4 regions of the Rahnella sp. NRRL B-41462 genome follow, and region 3 is predicted to be linked to each of the others. Evidence: predicted binding sites of a transcription regulator. Region 3 holds the regulator's gene; each other region holds the start of a gene.
The links. The regulator LexA, encoded in region 3, represses DNA repair genes until DNA is damaged. The targets are predictions, from matches to a motif close to TNCTGTATGTACATACAGNA.

Region 1 (3,976 bases), on a different contig from region 3:
ACAGCGCTGCCCAGGAATCCGTGAATCAACTTCTCAACCTGGAAAACGAGCCGGTCAAAGTGTTAGACTGGATTGTTAATAATATGAATCCGGCGCTGGAAAATCGTCTTAAGCAAACGATTCGTGCACGCCGTAAGCGTCACTTCAATGCAGAGCATCAGCACACTCGCAAAAAATCTATCGATTTAGAATTTCTGGTCTGGCAGCGTTTAGCGGGATTGGCACAAAGGCGTGGTGTCACGCTTTCTGACACAATCATTCAACTGCTTGAAGATGCCGAGCGTAAAGAGAAATACGCGAATCAGATGTCTTCATTGAAAGAGGATTTAGAACAAATACTCGGCAAGAAAGATATTGGATAGATTTGCTTTCGCGTCTCAGGGAGTCAGCTATTTGCTCTGACCGAAGGCATAAAAAAAACCCCGCCATGGCGGGGTTTTTAGTATCTGTAGCAAAGCTAAAGCGTGTTATTAAGCCTGTGGCTGAGTAACAGTATCTTTGTAGCCTTTAACTTCGATTTCTACACGACGGTCTGGTGCCAGGCAGTCGATCAGAGCAGCACGGCCTTTAACGGAGTCACAGGTAGAACCGGTAACTGGGTTAGATTTACCCTGGCCTTGTGCAGAGATCTTGTTAGCAGGGATACCTTTAGATACCAGGTAATCTACTACGCTCTGAGCACGTTGCTCAGACAGTTTCTGGTTGTATTGTTCTGAACCGATACGGTCGGTGTAACCCAGAACGATAACAGAACCGTCTTTAGGATCGATAGAGCTCAACTGGCTGTACAGCTGATCCAGAGCCTGTTGGCCTTCTGGTTTCAGAGTCGCTTTGTTGAAGTTGAAGAGAACGTCAGATTTCAGAGTGAATTTCTTAGTCTCTACAACTGGAGCTGGAGCTGGTGCTGGAGCAACAACTGGAGCAGCTGCTTCATCTTGACCGAAACGGTAAGAAACACCTACAGACAGCATTGCGTTATCAGGACGTGCACCAACGGTAGCCGCGTCACCAATGTTGTTAACCCACTGGTAATCCAGACGGGTAGCCCAGTTTTTGGTTACTGCGTATTCAACACCAACTGCTGCCAGTGGAGAAACACCAGTGTCATGATCACTTACGCGACCATTAGCACCGTTGTTGAAGTTACCTTTAGCATCTGCACGCCAAACCATACCACCCAGACGGGTGTACAGGTCCAGATCGTCAGTCAGCGGGTAGCTCAGTTTAGCAGCCAGCTGAACGCCTTGTGCTTTGAACGCGCCGTTATTTACGCTGCCTTTGTAAGGCATACGGCCAAGCCAGTCATATCCCATTTCAAAGCCCAGGTATTGGTTCGCTTGGTAACCCAAGAACGCACCTGCACCCAGTTGGCTTTCGTGGGTAGGGCCGTTGCCGATACCGTTGTAAGCGTTTGCGAAACCAGTGTCATGGTATTGGGACCAGCCCAATTTACCACCGGTATACCAGGTGTTATCTTTAGGGGCGGCTTGCGCTACGGTAGCGAAACCTGCCAGTGCCACTGCTAATGCGATAGCTGTCTTTTTCATTTTGCGCCTCGTTATCATCCAAATAGGCAATTGAGCTTTAAGCTTTTTAAGCCCTTGGTTAAAATCCTTACGCCAAGATTATTGCTTCATTTCAGAACTTGCCACTTTACGTTGGCATTATCGAGCAACCTTGGCGTTGTAAAGTCTACAACGTGGCGCGAAACTTACAAGCTTGATGTGTTAACACCGTGGAAAAAAAGGGAAAAACGGACACATTTCTTAACGGCTTTGGCAATTTGCTGACAAAATCTGGCACTAATCTGCATTCCGGAAGCCCGTTTTTACTGGCTTGCAGGCATTATTCAGCACAAATCACTAAGTTCCGCATTATTTTCATAGGAAGATTCCTATTTTGAACTAATGGTATACGGAAGAGTGAATTTTTACTGTGGAATGATGTCCACAAGCTGAATTCTGTTCATTTGTCGGTCTCATTATGAAGCCGTAAGCACCACCCTGGCGTGCTGCAATTTGCAATCTTTCCCTCTCAGTATCACTCAAATCCGGAAGCCATCCCAACACGACACTGTAGTTACCCGTCTGCAAGGCTTTCTCCATCGCATCTACCGTCGACATCGCCGTAATTTGATTAACTTGCACCATCTTATCCACCGGCAGACCTGACTGAGATAACCAATGACGGCTCAGTTTTTGTTGAGGTGTGAGCCACAACAACCAGCGAGACTGCATACCCAGGTGTTGCAGTAAGGGCAGTAATAACTGCGCAAAAGCAGGTTGGCTCGCACTATAGACGAACTCAGTGATCAGACCATTATTCAAGGATGCAGACGTATTTACCTGTGACGGAGTGACGGGCAAAGCAAGCTGACTAAAATGATGATTTGTATGGTGTTGAGTTCGCATAATGATGTACTCCAGTGAGTTACTGTATGTATGTACAGTACTCTGGCGGTGAGCAAAGATCAACCCAATTTTTCCAAGATATCTCGCAAATTTTGAAGGCAACAGGCTGTAACGGCATTTTATGTTTGTTGGAGTTCATAAGATTGCGTATTTTGCTTTTAGCTGTTTTGGTAACTCAAAATGGAAGCAAGGGATTAACGTGAAAAGGATAACGCAATGATAAACAAATCAAAAAAACGAGTGCTTGAGTGTCTGGAGATTTTTGCCCCGTTGGGCAATATTCGTTCCCGCACCCAATTTGGGGGGATGAGCTTGTCCGCTGACCGCGTCATGTTCGCCCTGGTTTCTGATGGTGAACTCTATCTGCGAGCGACCGGAGAAACCGAAACTCATTTTCGCCGCAAAAAGATGGAGAGGCTGACCTATCGCAAGCGAGGCATGGATGTGCAGTTGCGTTATTTCAAAGTGAGTGCCCGGCAATGGAGTGATCACCAGGCACTGTGCGAGCTGGGCAGATTATCGTTGCAAGGGATGTTGCGGGATATAGAGCTGAAAAAAAACAACGAAGCGGTCCGATTGAAAGATTTACCCAATCTCTCGCTGGCGCTCGAAAGGATGCTCTGGCAAGTCGGCATTGAGAACTCGGGGGACTTGCGGTTACAGGGGGCCTGCCATACCTACCTCAAACTGTGTGCCATTAAAAAAAAGAATTTAGGGATTAATTTATTGATGGCACTCGAAGGGGCAATTTTGGGCTTCCATGAAGCCGCTTTGCCGATGGAATCCAGAGAGTCATTAACTCACTGGTTTAACCATCACCAAGAGCAGCTATCAACGGTTGTGCACTAAATTTGCGTAAGTTATCTGCAATTAGAGCCGATTTTGTGCCGGCAGGATCTTAGTATTAAGACTGGTGAGCTCAGGCAAATGAGCCACCAGTAATCCAATTTGCTGAAGCACGAGCTGCTCTTTACTGTCGATATCCGTTGTACGCATCTGAATACGTGCAGTGAGTTCACCAAGCGCGTGTTGGATGCGTTCTGCTTCAGAAGGCAGATGATGCAAAGCGCCGTCAACGCAGCATGCTGCATCATCCAGCAACCTCAGGGTTTCGGCATCATTGAGTTTTTCGCGATGGGCACCCAGCGCTGAAATGTAGCTCAGCATAGTATGATTGAGGCATAACAGGCGAAACGCCGCTTCGAGTGTCGCCGGTTCGTTATTTCTCTCAGAGCTCATGTTCGACACCACGGACGCCAGTTCGGCATCGCAATTATGCGCATCACGGCGGGCCAGACGGTACTCGAGACTGTTGTCTTTCCCCTGATGGTACTGCACCAGAATAGCATCAAGATAACGGCAATTAGCATCGAACGTTTTTCTGACCACCTTATCAAGTTGCCTGAATTTCCAGTCGGGCCATATAAAGGTCACTGCCGCCCAGGCGATACCACAACCAATCAGCGTATCGATTACTCTCGGGATAGCGACTTCAAATCCTTCGCCTAACAAATTGAAGCATAACAACACCAGAAGGGTGATGAACATTGTGGCCTGCGCGTATT
Region 2 (3,976 bases), on a different contig from region 3:
ATTGATATTCTGCACGGTATTTCATTGCATGTTGAACAGGCGGAAATCGTGACGCTGCTGGGGCCAAATGGCTGCGGCAAATCCACCTTGCTGAAATCGATTGCCGGATTTGTCTCCCCGCGCGAAGGACGGGTTGAAATCGATGGATGCGAAACGGCAAAAATTCCGGTGCACCGGAAAATCCGTGAATGCTCACTCGGGTTTGTCCCACAACTGGACAACGTCTTCAACAATCTGACCGTGGCAGAAAATCTGCAAACCGGGGGACAATTTTTACCGCCAGGCCAACGTAAGCAGCGAATGGCGCAACTGGCGGAAAATTACCCGGTGTTACATAAAAAATGGCAATCACCCGCGTCAGCGCTTTCCGGCGGCGAGCGACAAATCCTCGCGCTGGCAAGGGCTCTGATGCCTGAACCCGCAGTACTGCTGCTCGATGAACCTTCGGCCGGGCTGTCACCGAAAATGCTTACGGAAGTTTTTAGCGCCATACAAACCATTCGCCGCCAGGAAAAAGTGACCATTTTAATGGTCGAGCAGAATGCTATGGAGGCACTGCACATTTCCGACCGGGTCTATGTTCTGGCGCTGGGGAAAGTGGCGATGGAGGGCAGCGCGCAGGACCTGCTACACGACCCCCGTATGCGCGAACTCTATTTTGGCGGTCGTGCCGCCTGACAGGATCAGTAAAAAGAACAGAAGGAAGACACCATGCCGATTACCCCGGTTATCGATCACGCGGTGATTAATGTCGATGAAGAACTGGATCAGGCGCAAGGCCTGTTCCAGCGGATGGGATTTCAGCTCAGTACACGGGGGCACCATTCGATGGGCTCCAGTAACCATCTGGCCGTCTTTGCAGATAACTATCTGGAACTTTTAGGTTATGAGCCTGCCAGTCAGACAGACTCGCGAGGATTGTGGAACGTTGCGCCAGGCCTTGCCGGACTGGTCTGGAAAACCCGGGATGCGCATGCGGTATGGCAGCACCTCCGGCAATGTCAACTCGATGGCGAACCGCCGACCCGCTTCTCACGCCCGGTGATATTGCCGGACGGCAGCCAGACTGAGGCCCGGTTCTGCATCTCGCGGATCCGCGCCAGCGCCCTGGCATACGGCTTCAGTTTTTTCTGCGAACATCAAACGCCGCAGGCCGTTTGGCAGCCCGCCTGGCGGGTACATCCTAATGGCGTGCAAGCGCTGTCTGCCTTCGTTATTGCCTCGCCTCAACCTGAACAGACGCTGGCGCTGTATCACCAGTTGTTCAGTGTGGAGGCCCGCGCGGAGGCCAACGGTGGTTATGTGCTTGATTCAGGGACCTGCTGCCTGCGTATTATCACTCATCAACAAGCACGTCTGGAATTCGCGCTTCCGCCTGTCGCTGCGCAGGCACCGGCGAAAATGGTGGCGCTCTGTTTCCAGGTAGCATCACTGGAGCAGCTCAGGCGCTGTCTTAGCCAGGGGGATATTCAGTGGCGCGAGCAAGATGATCAACTGTTGGTGACGCAGCAGCATGCTCAGTGGCTGGCGATGCGCTTTAAGGATAAATAGCGGTGAAGCTCCGCCAGTTACTGTTGGTAAATCTCACTTAATTTCCATTTGTTCATCCCTGAAGTGGAAGTTAACGCCCACAGCAGCACTGAGATTATTACTGTCAGGAGCTTCGAATTTTAAGTCATTGACATCCTGTTCTATAAAGTATTAAAAAAGTCGGCTGATATTTAATTTTATAAATTATAAAGAGCTATACATGATTAAATATATTGTGTCATTTTCAATTATGATTGTCGTTCTCATTATTTTTTTGCTTAGCCGATTATATGATTTCGATCTTTCAGGGTACGGGCAACAACGTTCTATATCTTTTAAGCATAATAACGATGTTCTGATGGGGACGTTGATTATGCCTCCAGGTAAGGTTTCTCCTCCGTTTGTGCTTTTAGTTCATGGAGACGGACCTCAGGACCGCTGGTCAGAAGGTGGATATATTCCATTGGTTAAATTCCTTGTTTCACAGGGAATTGCCGTTTTTTCATGGGATAAACCTGGTGTGGATAAAAGTACAGGTAACTGGCTGGCACAGACAATGTCAGATCGCGCAGAGGAGGCGGTTTTGGCGTTAAAAAAACTGAGAGAACAGCCGGAACTGAAAAAAAGTCGCGGAGGTTATCTTGGGTTCTCGCAGGCAGGTTGGGTTGTACCGCAGGCGAGCCAACTGACAACAACTGAGTTTGTTGTGCTGATAGGTGCGGCGATAAACTGGCGTAATCAGGGCATATACTATACAGGACAAAGGCTTAAAGTCGAAGGTCGCTCCCTGAATGATATTCAGGATGCTAAAAAACATGAAGCCGTGGCTTTTGACCGCCAGTTTACAGAAGAAGCAGCTGTTCTCCCCTGCCACTCCCAATGTACGCGCCAGGACTTCGAACGCAGGAATTCCCTGGCTGATGCGACGAAAGATATTTCCGGTACACATACTCCGGTATTAATTCTGATGGGCCAGGATGACCGGAATGTAGACGCTGATGAAACAGCCGCGGTCTGGGCCAAAGCACTACCAGCGGGCACTCCCCGCTGTATCAGGCAGTTGCCGGGGGCAACTCACGGACTTTTACGAAGCGAATGGTTTGATTATCAGCTTGCTTCTCAGTGGCCTTTGTGGAAACAGGGACTTTTTCTGCTGTCAGGGAGATACTCATATTCGCCCGGGGCGCTCAGGACTGTCTCATCATGGATCCTGAATCAGAACTGTGTGGACTGAACTGCATTCTTATTACGTGCCGAAAGCCAGTTCTTCATCGAAGAGCAGGGACCGAGGTGACTTACCGTCAGAGTGCTACGGTTTCGCTGAACTGAGTTTAAGTCAGGCAACAAAACTATATTGGATACCACACAAACTAAATTAACAGACACTTCAAGCACTTTCAGGAATCGCTTCACAAGTTTCTTGATCCTTAGCTGCATTCAGCAATACTGTATATAAACACAGTATATCGGGATCAACATCATGCAGCTCATTCGACCAACTGAGGCTTCTCAACCAGTCATGCTTCCTCTCTTCTCTGAGAAAGTGCCCTGTGGCTTTCCGAGCCCAGCGCAGGACTATGTCGAGGACAGACTGGATCTCAACAAATTGCTGATAAGACATCCGAGTGCCACTTACTTCATAAAAGTTAGCGGGGAGTCTATGCATGGCGCCGGCATCAGTGATGGGGATCTTTTAGTGGTTGATCGCTCGCTTTCAGCCGTACATGGCGATATTGTTATTGCTGCTGTTTCAGGTGAATTCACCGTGAAAGAACTTCGTACTCATCCTTATCTACAGCTAGTACCTCACAACGATGATTATTCTTCGATTTCATTTCAAAATGCAGAAGAATTAGAAATATTCGGAGTGGTCATTTTTAGTATTAAGGCGCATAAATAATTATGTTCGCTCTCATCGACGTAAATAGTTTTTATACTTCTTGCGAAACTGTTTTTCGGCCAGACTTGCAGGGGAAGCCTGTTGTCGTCGTTTCCAATAATGATGGCTGTATTATTTCTCGCTCAGCCGAGGCAAAATCCCTTGGTATTAAAATGGGTGAGCCATTTTTTAAAATAAAAAACAATACATATAGCTCCAGGGTTTATGTATTCAGTTCTAATTATGCACTTTATGCCGATCTAAGTGAGCGAGTTATGCAGACGCTAACTGAAATGTCTCCTTCGATCGAAGTTTACTCAATAGACGAAGCCTTCGTTAATTTATCTGGGGTAATAAATTGCATGCCCCTAAATTGCTTCGGTCATGAAATGAAAAATAGAGTATTTAAAAATACAGGATTAACTGTGGGGGTTGGTATTGCACAAACAAAGACATTAGCAAAGTTAGCTAACCATGCAGCCAAGAAATGGCGTGGCACTGGTGGCATTGTCGACTTATCGAATATTGAACGTCAGCGCAGGCTACTGGCAATTATCTCTGTTGAGG
Region 3 (3,976 bases):
CAGCAGGTTCATCAACACGGCGTTGACCGCCACAATGTGGCTGCCCAGCCGCGCGCCCAGAACGGTCAGCGATGCAAAGCAAAGCTGCAACAGTAATGAGCGCAGCATGATGTCGCGGTTAAGCCCGAGAAGACGGCGCAAATTACCACGCCACGCGGAGGTGATTTCTGCGCCGGTGATACCGCGTCGTTTCATCACCCGCCAGACGAAATACAGCCCGATGAGTAGCGTGAAATACTCGGAGCTTGCCGTCGCCATGGCTGCGCCACGCACGTTCCAGCCCAGCCCGATCACCAGCCACAGATCCAGAATGATATTCAGCAAATTCCCGGCAATCAGCAAAATCACCGGCCCGCGAACGTACTGAATGCCGAGCAACCACCCGAGGATCACCAGATTCGCCAGTGAAGCCGGGGCGCTGAACCAGCGGATTTCGATAAACAGCCTCGCCTGTTCAAGCACGGGCTGGCTGCCGCCGACAATGTGAAACGCCAGCTCCATCAGCGGATGACGGAATACCACAATAATGACGCCCGCCAGTACAGCCAGAAGGAAGGGTTGTACAAAAGCACGCGCCAGAAGCTGGTTATCTTTCGCGCCCAGCGCCTGAGCAGTCATGCCGGTGGTACTCATCCGCAGAAACAGTAAGAGCATAAAAAGGAAAGTGGTGATCATCGAACCCACAGCCACGCCGCCGAGATAATCCGGGCTGTCGAGATGACCGATCACTGCGGTATCCACCAGGCCGAGGAGCGGCACCGTGATATTGGAAAAAATCATCGGCAATGCCAGCATCCAGAGCGCTTTATCGGCAGGGCTTAAAAAGGTGTTTTTGAGTGTGTGTCGCAGGGAATGATGTTGCATAGAGAATCTCATGCCGGAGGTTCAGGTTATGCCTGTAAATGACATCGCCCCGAAAGGGGCGATGATGAGAGAAACGCATTTCTCTTTGAATTCACATGGATGCCAGAGGCCGCCGCCATCCATATTCAATTAGTTTTAGTCTTGTCTATCTGACACAGCAATTTCTGACTTAGTCATATCTGACCGAGTAATTCGCGTTATATCAAGGCGGCAACTAAGCGAACGCCGGGAGCATACACAAATATGTGACCGGGGTTCGCGAAGGCAGCCAACGCAAAGATAGCTCGAAGTACGAAGGTCAGATCCAGTCGCCGTTGCGGATAACACCTACGGCTAAGCCTTCAATGCTGAAATTCTGCTCGCGCAAATCCACCACGATCGGCTGAAACTCGCTGTTCTCTGGCAATAACTGCACCACACTGCCTTGTTTTTTCAGGCGTTTCACGGTGACCTCATCATCGATACGGGCCACCACAACCTGACCATTACGCACGTCTTGCGTTTTATGCACGGCCAGCAGATCGCCGTCAAGGATACCAATATCACGCATCGACATACCGCTGACACGCAGCAGGAAATCGGCGCTCGGCTTAAACATTGCCGGATCGATCTGATAGTGCCCTTCGATATGTTGCTGCGCCAGCAGCGGTTCACCGGCGGCAACGCGGCCAATCAGCGGTAAACCTTCTTCTTCTTCCATCAGCAGACGAATGCCGCGTGATGCACCGGAAACAATCTCAATAACACCTTTACGCGCCAGCGCTTTAAGATGCTCTTCCGCCGCATTGGGAGAACGGAACCCCAGACGTGATGCAATCTCTGCGCGGGTTGGTGGCATACCGGTGGTGGAGATATGATCGCGAATAAGGTCGTAGACCTCTTGTTGTCTGGTCGTTAAAGCTTTCATTCCGCCCCCTGGTTGTTTATACAGTCTTGCTGTGAGTATATACAGCTAAACGGTCAATGAAAACCTAAGATTGAATAAAAACAGGGCATAACGTTGATTCCTGGAATGCAGATTCCAAATCAGAACCATCGCGACCAAAAGATGCTGACCCAGACAAAAATCGCCAATATGATGGTCAGAAGTACGGCAGCAGAGCCGATATCTTTTGCGCGACCGGAAAGCACATGAAACTCAGGCCCGATGCGGTCTATTGCACATTCCACCGCGCTGTTGAGCAACTCCGTGACACAGACCAGCACGACGGATCCCACCAGCAGGATACGTTCAATGGTGCTGACATCAAGCCAGAAAGATAGCAAAATTAACGGGATAGCGACGCTGGCCTCCTGGCGAAATGCCGCTTCGTTTTGCCATGCCGCTTTGAATCCTTTCCAGGAATAGCCGGCCGCTTTATAAATTCGGGTAAATCCGGTGACTTGGTTCGCCATTTCGGGTACTGATCCTTAGAGTGTTTGCAGCATTTTAGCTTTTATATGACCACAGATCTCCACGGATCTTTCTGGTATCCTTGCGGCGAAATTGCTAACAAGAGGCTTCACGTTTTTATGTCAGGTTGGCGTAGACTTTATTACACATTATTGAATTTACCACTCTCATTGCTGGTAAAGAGCAAGGTCATACCTTCAGATCCGGTTACCGAGTTGCATTTAGACCCGACGCGGCCGATTTTGTACGTATTACCTTATAATTCCAAAGCCGATTTGCTGACGTTGCGTGCGCAATGTCTGGCGCAGAATCTGCCTGATCCTCTTATTCCGCTGGAAATTGACGGAACCCTGCTACCAAGCCATGTCTTTATAGCCGAAGGCCCGCGCGTATTCTCTTATTACACGCCGAAGCAGGAGTCCGTAAAGCTGTTCCACGACTACCTTGATTTGCACCGCAATAATCCGGATTTAGACATTCAGATGTTGCCGGTGTCGGTAATGTTTGGTCGTGCACCGGGCCGTGAAGGTCAGGACGACACGCCGCATCTGCGCGTGCTGAACGGTATCCAGAAATTTTTCGCTGTGCTGTGGCTGGGGCGGGACAGTTTCGTCCGTTTCTCCAATACCGTTTCCCTGCGTTATATGGCGACGGAACACGGCACAGATAAGACGATTGCTCAAAAACTGGCACGTGTGGCGCGGATGCATTTCTCCCGTCAGCGTCTGGCTGCGGTTGGTCCGCGTCTTCCGGCACGTCAGGATTTGTTCAATAAATTGCTGGCCTCAAAAGCCATTGAGAAAGCGATTGAAGACGAAGCCCGCAGCAAGAAAATTTCCCACGAAAAAGCCCAACAAAACGCCATCGCCCTGATGGAAGAGATTGCCGCTGACTTCTCTTATGAAGCCGTGCGCCTCTCTGACCGTGTGCTGAGCTGGACGTGGAACCGTTTGTACAAAGGCATCAACGTTAATAATGCCGAGCGTGTACGCCAGTTAGCGCTGGACGGTCAGGAAATTGTGTATGTGCTTGCCACCGCAGCCACATGGACTATCTGCTGCTGTCTTACGTGCTCTATCATCAGGGTCTGGTACCGCCGCATATTGCCGCCGGTATCAACCTGAATTTCTGGCCGGCTGGCCCGATTTTCCGCCGTCTGGGTGCGTTCTTTATTCGTCGAACCTTTAAAGGCAACAAGCTCTATTCGACGGTTTTCCGTGAATATCTGGGCGAACTGTTCAGCCGCGGTTATTCGGTGGAATACTTTGTGGAAGGGGGGCGTTCGCGAACCGGGCGTCTGCTGGAGCCGAAAACGGGCACGCTGTCCATGACCATTCAGGCCATGCTGCGCGGCGGTTCACGTCCGATTACGCTGGTACCGATTTACATCGGTTATGAGCACGTCATGGAAGTGGGTACGTACGCGAAAGAATTACGCGGTGCGACCAAAGAGAAAGAAAGCCTGACGCAAATGCTTAACGGGCTGCGCAAGCTGCGTAACCTCGGCCAGGGTTACGTGAACTTCGGTGAGCCGTTGCATCTGACCACTTACCTGAACCAGAACGTGCCAACCTGGCGTGAAGCCATCGACCCGATCGAAGCACAACGTCCAAGCTGGCTGACGCCGACAGTGCAGGATTTGGCAGAACAGATCATGGTGCGCATCAACAATTCAGCGGCAGCCAATGCCATGAACTTGTGTTGTACCGCGCTGCTGGC
Region 4 (3,976 bases), on a different contig from region 3:
TTTATGCAACATGCCAGCCAGGTTGAAAAGGGGGGAGAAGGGCTGCTGGCGGCAGGATTCGGCCTGTCGAGTTTCATCCTGGCGCCACAATGTATTGCGAAATTCCGCGCAGCATATCCCGGCGTGGATATCACGCTGGAAGATCTGCCTTCCGCGCAGCAATACGACATGCTGCAACGCGGGGAACTGCACATTGGTTTTGTGCGTGTCCCGCCGCCTGCACCGCTCAGTTACCACGCGCTGTTTGAGGATAAACTGGTACTGGTGGTGTCTGAAGATAACGGCGAGGTTATGAGTGAAAGGCTCAGGAACCGTCCGTTACTGCGTTTGTATACTGAGCGGGCGGGGGGGCTGAATGCGCAGACAGACCGTTTTTTACAGGAGAATCTGTTTCATGTTTCATCGGTTCAACTGGCGGAGGATATCCAGACTATTGTCGCACTGGTAGCAGCCGGGATCGGCGTGGCGTTGCTACCCGAAAGCGTCGTGCATATTGCGCCGCCGGAGCTGAAAATACTTCCGCTCACCGGCCCTGCGACGCGCTGGCAGGTGGGGATTGCATGGGACGCCCGGAATGAAGATGTCATTCGCGATAACTTTGTGCGGATGGTGACTGAAAATCTCAAAGCCGCTGCCTGTATATAGAACGGTCCGGAATGTGGCCCGCGCCATCAGGCCGACGGCGATGAGTTCACCAATGCGAAAGACCCTGACCAGAATTCAGTTTCTGTTTCCAGCCGTGCGTTCAGGAAAGCCTGAACTACCCGTCTTTGTTCAGGTAAATTCCTGGCCGGGTGATGACCCAGGTGTAGTCAGGTTCGTTAACCGGTGTGTAACCAAACTTTTGATACAACCACGGCGCGGTAGAAGTAAAGAGTGCCATCCGGCGAAGTTTTGCTGTGACCGGATGCGACTGCACACATTCGATCAGCCATGCGCCCAGATTTTTCCCCTGATAATCTTCCAGCACATAGACATCACACAGGTAAGCAAAGGTGGCGTAGTCCGTGATAAAGCGGGCGTAACCGATCTGTTTTCCGTCGTCGAACAACCCGAAGTTCAGGCTGTTTTCTGCGCCAGCGCGCACCGTCTGTTCGTCAATGCCCGGCGCCCAACTTGACCGGGTCAGGTAGGCGTGAATTGCCGGAATATCCAGTTTTTGAAAATCGGTAGTGATCAGATAAGTGTCTTTGGTCCAGTTGCATACAGCTTTCAGGTTTGTCACGGGAACCTCACAAGTTCGTTGAAAACAGGTCGTTTTCTACCTTACCGGCTAACGCTGAGAAATTCACCCGCGTTATAGTTGCCAGGGTATGTGCCCGGCCTTTGACGCGCCGCACTATAAAAATCAGGCCGGATGATGTATCCTGCACTGATTATTGGTATGCTGTATATAATTACAGTATAAGGAGCGAATCATGGCTGTTGAAACAAAATTTGTTGTGGTCAGAAAAGGTGAAGAGAAAATGACTTTTGCCAATAAGAAAGAAGCAGACGCTTACGACAAGATGCTGGACATGGCGGATGCTTTTACTGAATGGCTGTTACAGAGCAATATCGGGATGGATGAAGCACTGGCGGAAAACATTGCACTTCACCTCGCCGAGCAGAAAGACACCGTCCAGCATATTCTGCGCACCAGCAAATTGCCGGAAGCAGAAATCGCACACCAGCCCGCCGCTGAAACGCCAGCAGAAGCAGAAGCAGAAGAAGTGGTCGCAGAAAACGTGGCTGTTGAAGAAAATGCTGCCGAAGAAAATGTTGCCGAAAAACCTGCCACGGCCAAAAAAGTCCGTGCGGTAAAAGCCGCGTAACAGAGAGAACAGCGTGCGTAACGGCACGCTTTCTTCCCCCCTGATACCACGCTCAGTATTTCAGTGGCAAACGGATCACTTCTTTCAGAATACCGTTGTGCAGCCTCACATATCCCCCCTGTTTCAATTGTGAAAGCACTTTCATGATCGTGCTGCGTGAAAGGTGCGTCTTAAGCTGAATGTAATGGGCAGCAGGAATATTTTCGCGTATTTCCGGCGGTTCTTTCATGAGTTCCATGAGCTGGTGGCGCAGAATTTCATAGGATGTCGGTGCCGTCAGCATTGTGCTTTTGACATAGAGATTGTTGGTCATCCTGAAAAAGTGCTTTGCCATTGGCTCCCACAACTCCAGACGATCAATCAGGGCATGCATCTCCGCCACGGTGGAGACGGCAATCTCAGATTCATCCTGCGCCTGAATAAACATTCTGGCCTCTGAGGGCACCGCACCGCCAATACCAATGATGCCCGGCACTGACAACGTACCTATCAGCACAGGTTCGTCGTTATGAAAGGTTTTAAACCAGCCTTTGCGAATGAAATAACAATAAAATTCCCCCTTCTCATACAGATGGAAGCGCGAGCCCGCGGGGACAGTACGGAACTGGAGATAGGGAATAAGCTCGGCAAATAGCTCAGCGGTAGCCTGACTGAGGTCTTTGCCTTTATCACTCTCGGTAACCATCGTTATTAACCTCGTCAGGCAGCAACAGCAGGGAATTACCTTAAATTTAGCAGAGTTCCCTGTCCGGTGAATGCGGTCTTAAGAGGCCGTTTGGGGCATAATCCTCTTTCCCCCGCCATGCAAAAGGACACGCAATGAAAGCTGAACATGAGTATTCACTGAAAACCCTCCCGGCTCCCGCGACTTACCCTCACATTCCCACCCCGGTGTTATCCGATGAAACCATGGCGTCACGCCTGCGTCATATCCTTCACGCGATGCAACAGCATCAGCTCGACAGCCTGGTGATTTATGCCGACAAAGAACACGGCGGCAATTTCGAATATCTTGCGGGTTTTATCCCGCGCTTTGAAGAAGCCTTGCTGGTGGTGCGCGCGACCGGTGAGCTGACTTATGTTATGGGGAATGAAAATCTGAAACTGGTTCCCCATGCGCGCAACGCGGGTCGCTGCCTGCATGCGCCGGTGTTTTCCCTGCCCAACCAGCCGATGAAACATCATCAGCCGCTGCACGATTTGCTTAAATCTGCCGGTATTACTGACGTGCAGCACGTTGGCATCGCAGGCTGGAAACTGTTCAGATGTGACCCTGTCACGGATAAAACCACCTTTGATGTGCCCGCGTTTGTCCTCGACGCAGTCCGAAAGGCCGCGGGCGTGGCTGGAGATGTGGTCAACGCCACCGGTCTGTTTACCTCGCCAGAAAACGGTGTGCGGCGGATTAATACCGCTAATGAAGTGGCGTTTTATGAATACGGCGCCAACCTGGCCTCCACTCAGGTGCTTGCGGCGCTGGATACGATTGCACCCGGCAAATCAGAAAAAGAAATCGGTCAGTTACTGGCAGGAGAAGGCCAGCACGGGAACGTGATTATGATTGCCGCGACGGGCGAGCGTTTCGCCCATGCGAATCTGTATCCTTCCGACAAAACTATCCGGCGTGGCGATAAGTTTTCGCTCACCGCCGGATACAAAGGAGGCCTCACCAGCCGTGCGGCGTATGTGGTGGCGGCGGAAAATGAATTACCGGAAGAGGTGTCGGACTGGTTGCAGCGGCTTGCGATACCCTATTACCACACGGTAGTAACCTGGCTTGAAGCACTGCGTATCGGGCTGACCGGCGGCGAGCTTTATCAGCTTGTTGAGCAAACGCTGCCACAGAGCATCTATCACTGGCATCTCAATCCCGGTCATCTGGTTGCAGATGAGGAGTGGCTGTGTTCTCCGGTATACGGTGGCTCAGTGATCCCGTTTGAAAGTGGCATGTTGTTTCAGATTGATATTATTCCGTCATTACCCGGCTATGGTGGCAGCAGCATCGAAGATACGGTAGGGCTGGCAGATGAATCACTGCGAAAAGAGCTGGAAACGCAGTTCCCGGAGGTCTGGCAGCGTATGGTCACCCGTAAAAAATACCTGACGGACGTGCTGAGTATTCGCCTTTCCGAGGACGTGATTCTGCTTTCCAATACTGTCGG

Region 1: sulA (SOS-induced cell division inhibitor SulA) is a predicted target of LexA. The motif match lies at 2,432-2,451, and genes of this name have one in related genera.
Region 2: umuD (translesion error-prone DNA polymerase V autoproteolytic subunit) is a predicted target of LexA. The motif match lies at 2,975-2,994, and genes of this name have one in related genera.
Region 4: UC14_RS15255 (YebG family protein) is a predicted target of LexA. The motif match lies at 1,386-1,405, and genes of this name have one in related genera.

The regions. Positions count from the first base shown of each region.
Region 1 is NZ_JYDF01000036.1:62,003-65,978, forward strand. Features, by position in the region: gene matP (macrodomain Ter protein MatP) at 1-362, shown strand, start outside; gene ompA (porin OmpA) at 471-1,547, opposite strand; gene sulA (SOS-induced cell division inhibitor SulA) at 1,905-2,411, opposite strand; gene UC14_RS10100 (TfoX/Sxy family DNA transformation protein) at 2,628-3,260, shown strand; gene yccS (YccS family putative transporter) at 3,282-3,976, opposite strand, start outside.
Region 2 is NZ_JYDF01000014.1:96,330-100,305, forward strand. Features, by position in the region: gene UC14_RS05065 (ABC transporter ATP-binding protein) at 1-678, shown strand, start outside; gene UC14_RS05070 (VOC family protein) at 712-1,551, shown strand; gene UC14_RS05075 (S9 family peptidase) at 1,751-2,764, shown strand; gene umuD (translesion error-prone DNA polymerase V autoproteolytic subunit) at 3,011-3,430, shown strand; gene umuC (translesion error-prone DNA polymerase V subunit UmuC) at 3,433-3,976, shown strand, end outside.
Region 3 is NZ_JYDF01000039.1:59,621-63,596, forward strand. Features, by position in the region: gene dinF (MATE family efflux transporter DinF) at 1-864, opposite strand, end outside; gene lexA (transcriptional repressor LexA) at 1,163-1,771, opposite strand; gene UC14_RS10910 (diacylglycerol kinase) at 1,891-2,259, opposite strand; partial or broken gene plsB (glycerol-3-phosphate 1-O-acyltransferase PlsB) at 2,377-3,976, shown strand, end outside.
Region 4 is NZ_JYDF01000058.1:68,097-72,072, forward strand. Features, by position in the region: gene UC14_RS15245 (LysR family transcriptional regulator) at 1-645, shown strand, start outside; gene UC14_RS15250 (GNAT family N-acetyltransferase) at 761-1,225, opposite strand; gene UC14_RS15255 (YebG family protein) at 1,419-1,814, shown strand; gene UC14_RS15260 (helix-turn-helix domain-containing protein) at 1,867-2,499, opposite strand; gene UC14_RS15265 (Xaa-Pro peptidase family protein) at 2,634-3,976, shown strand, end outside.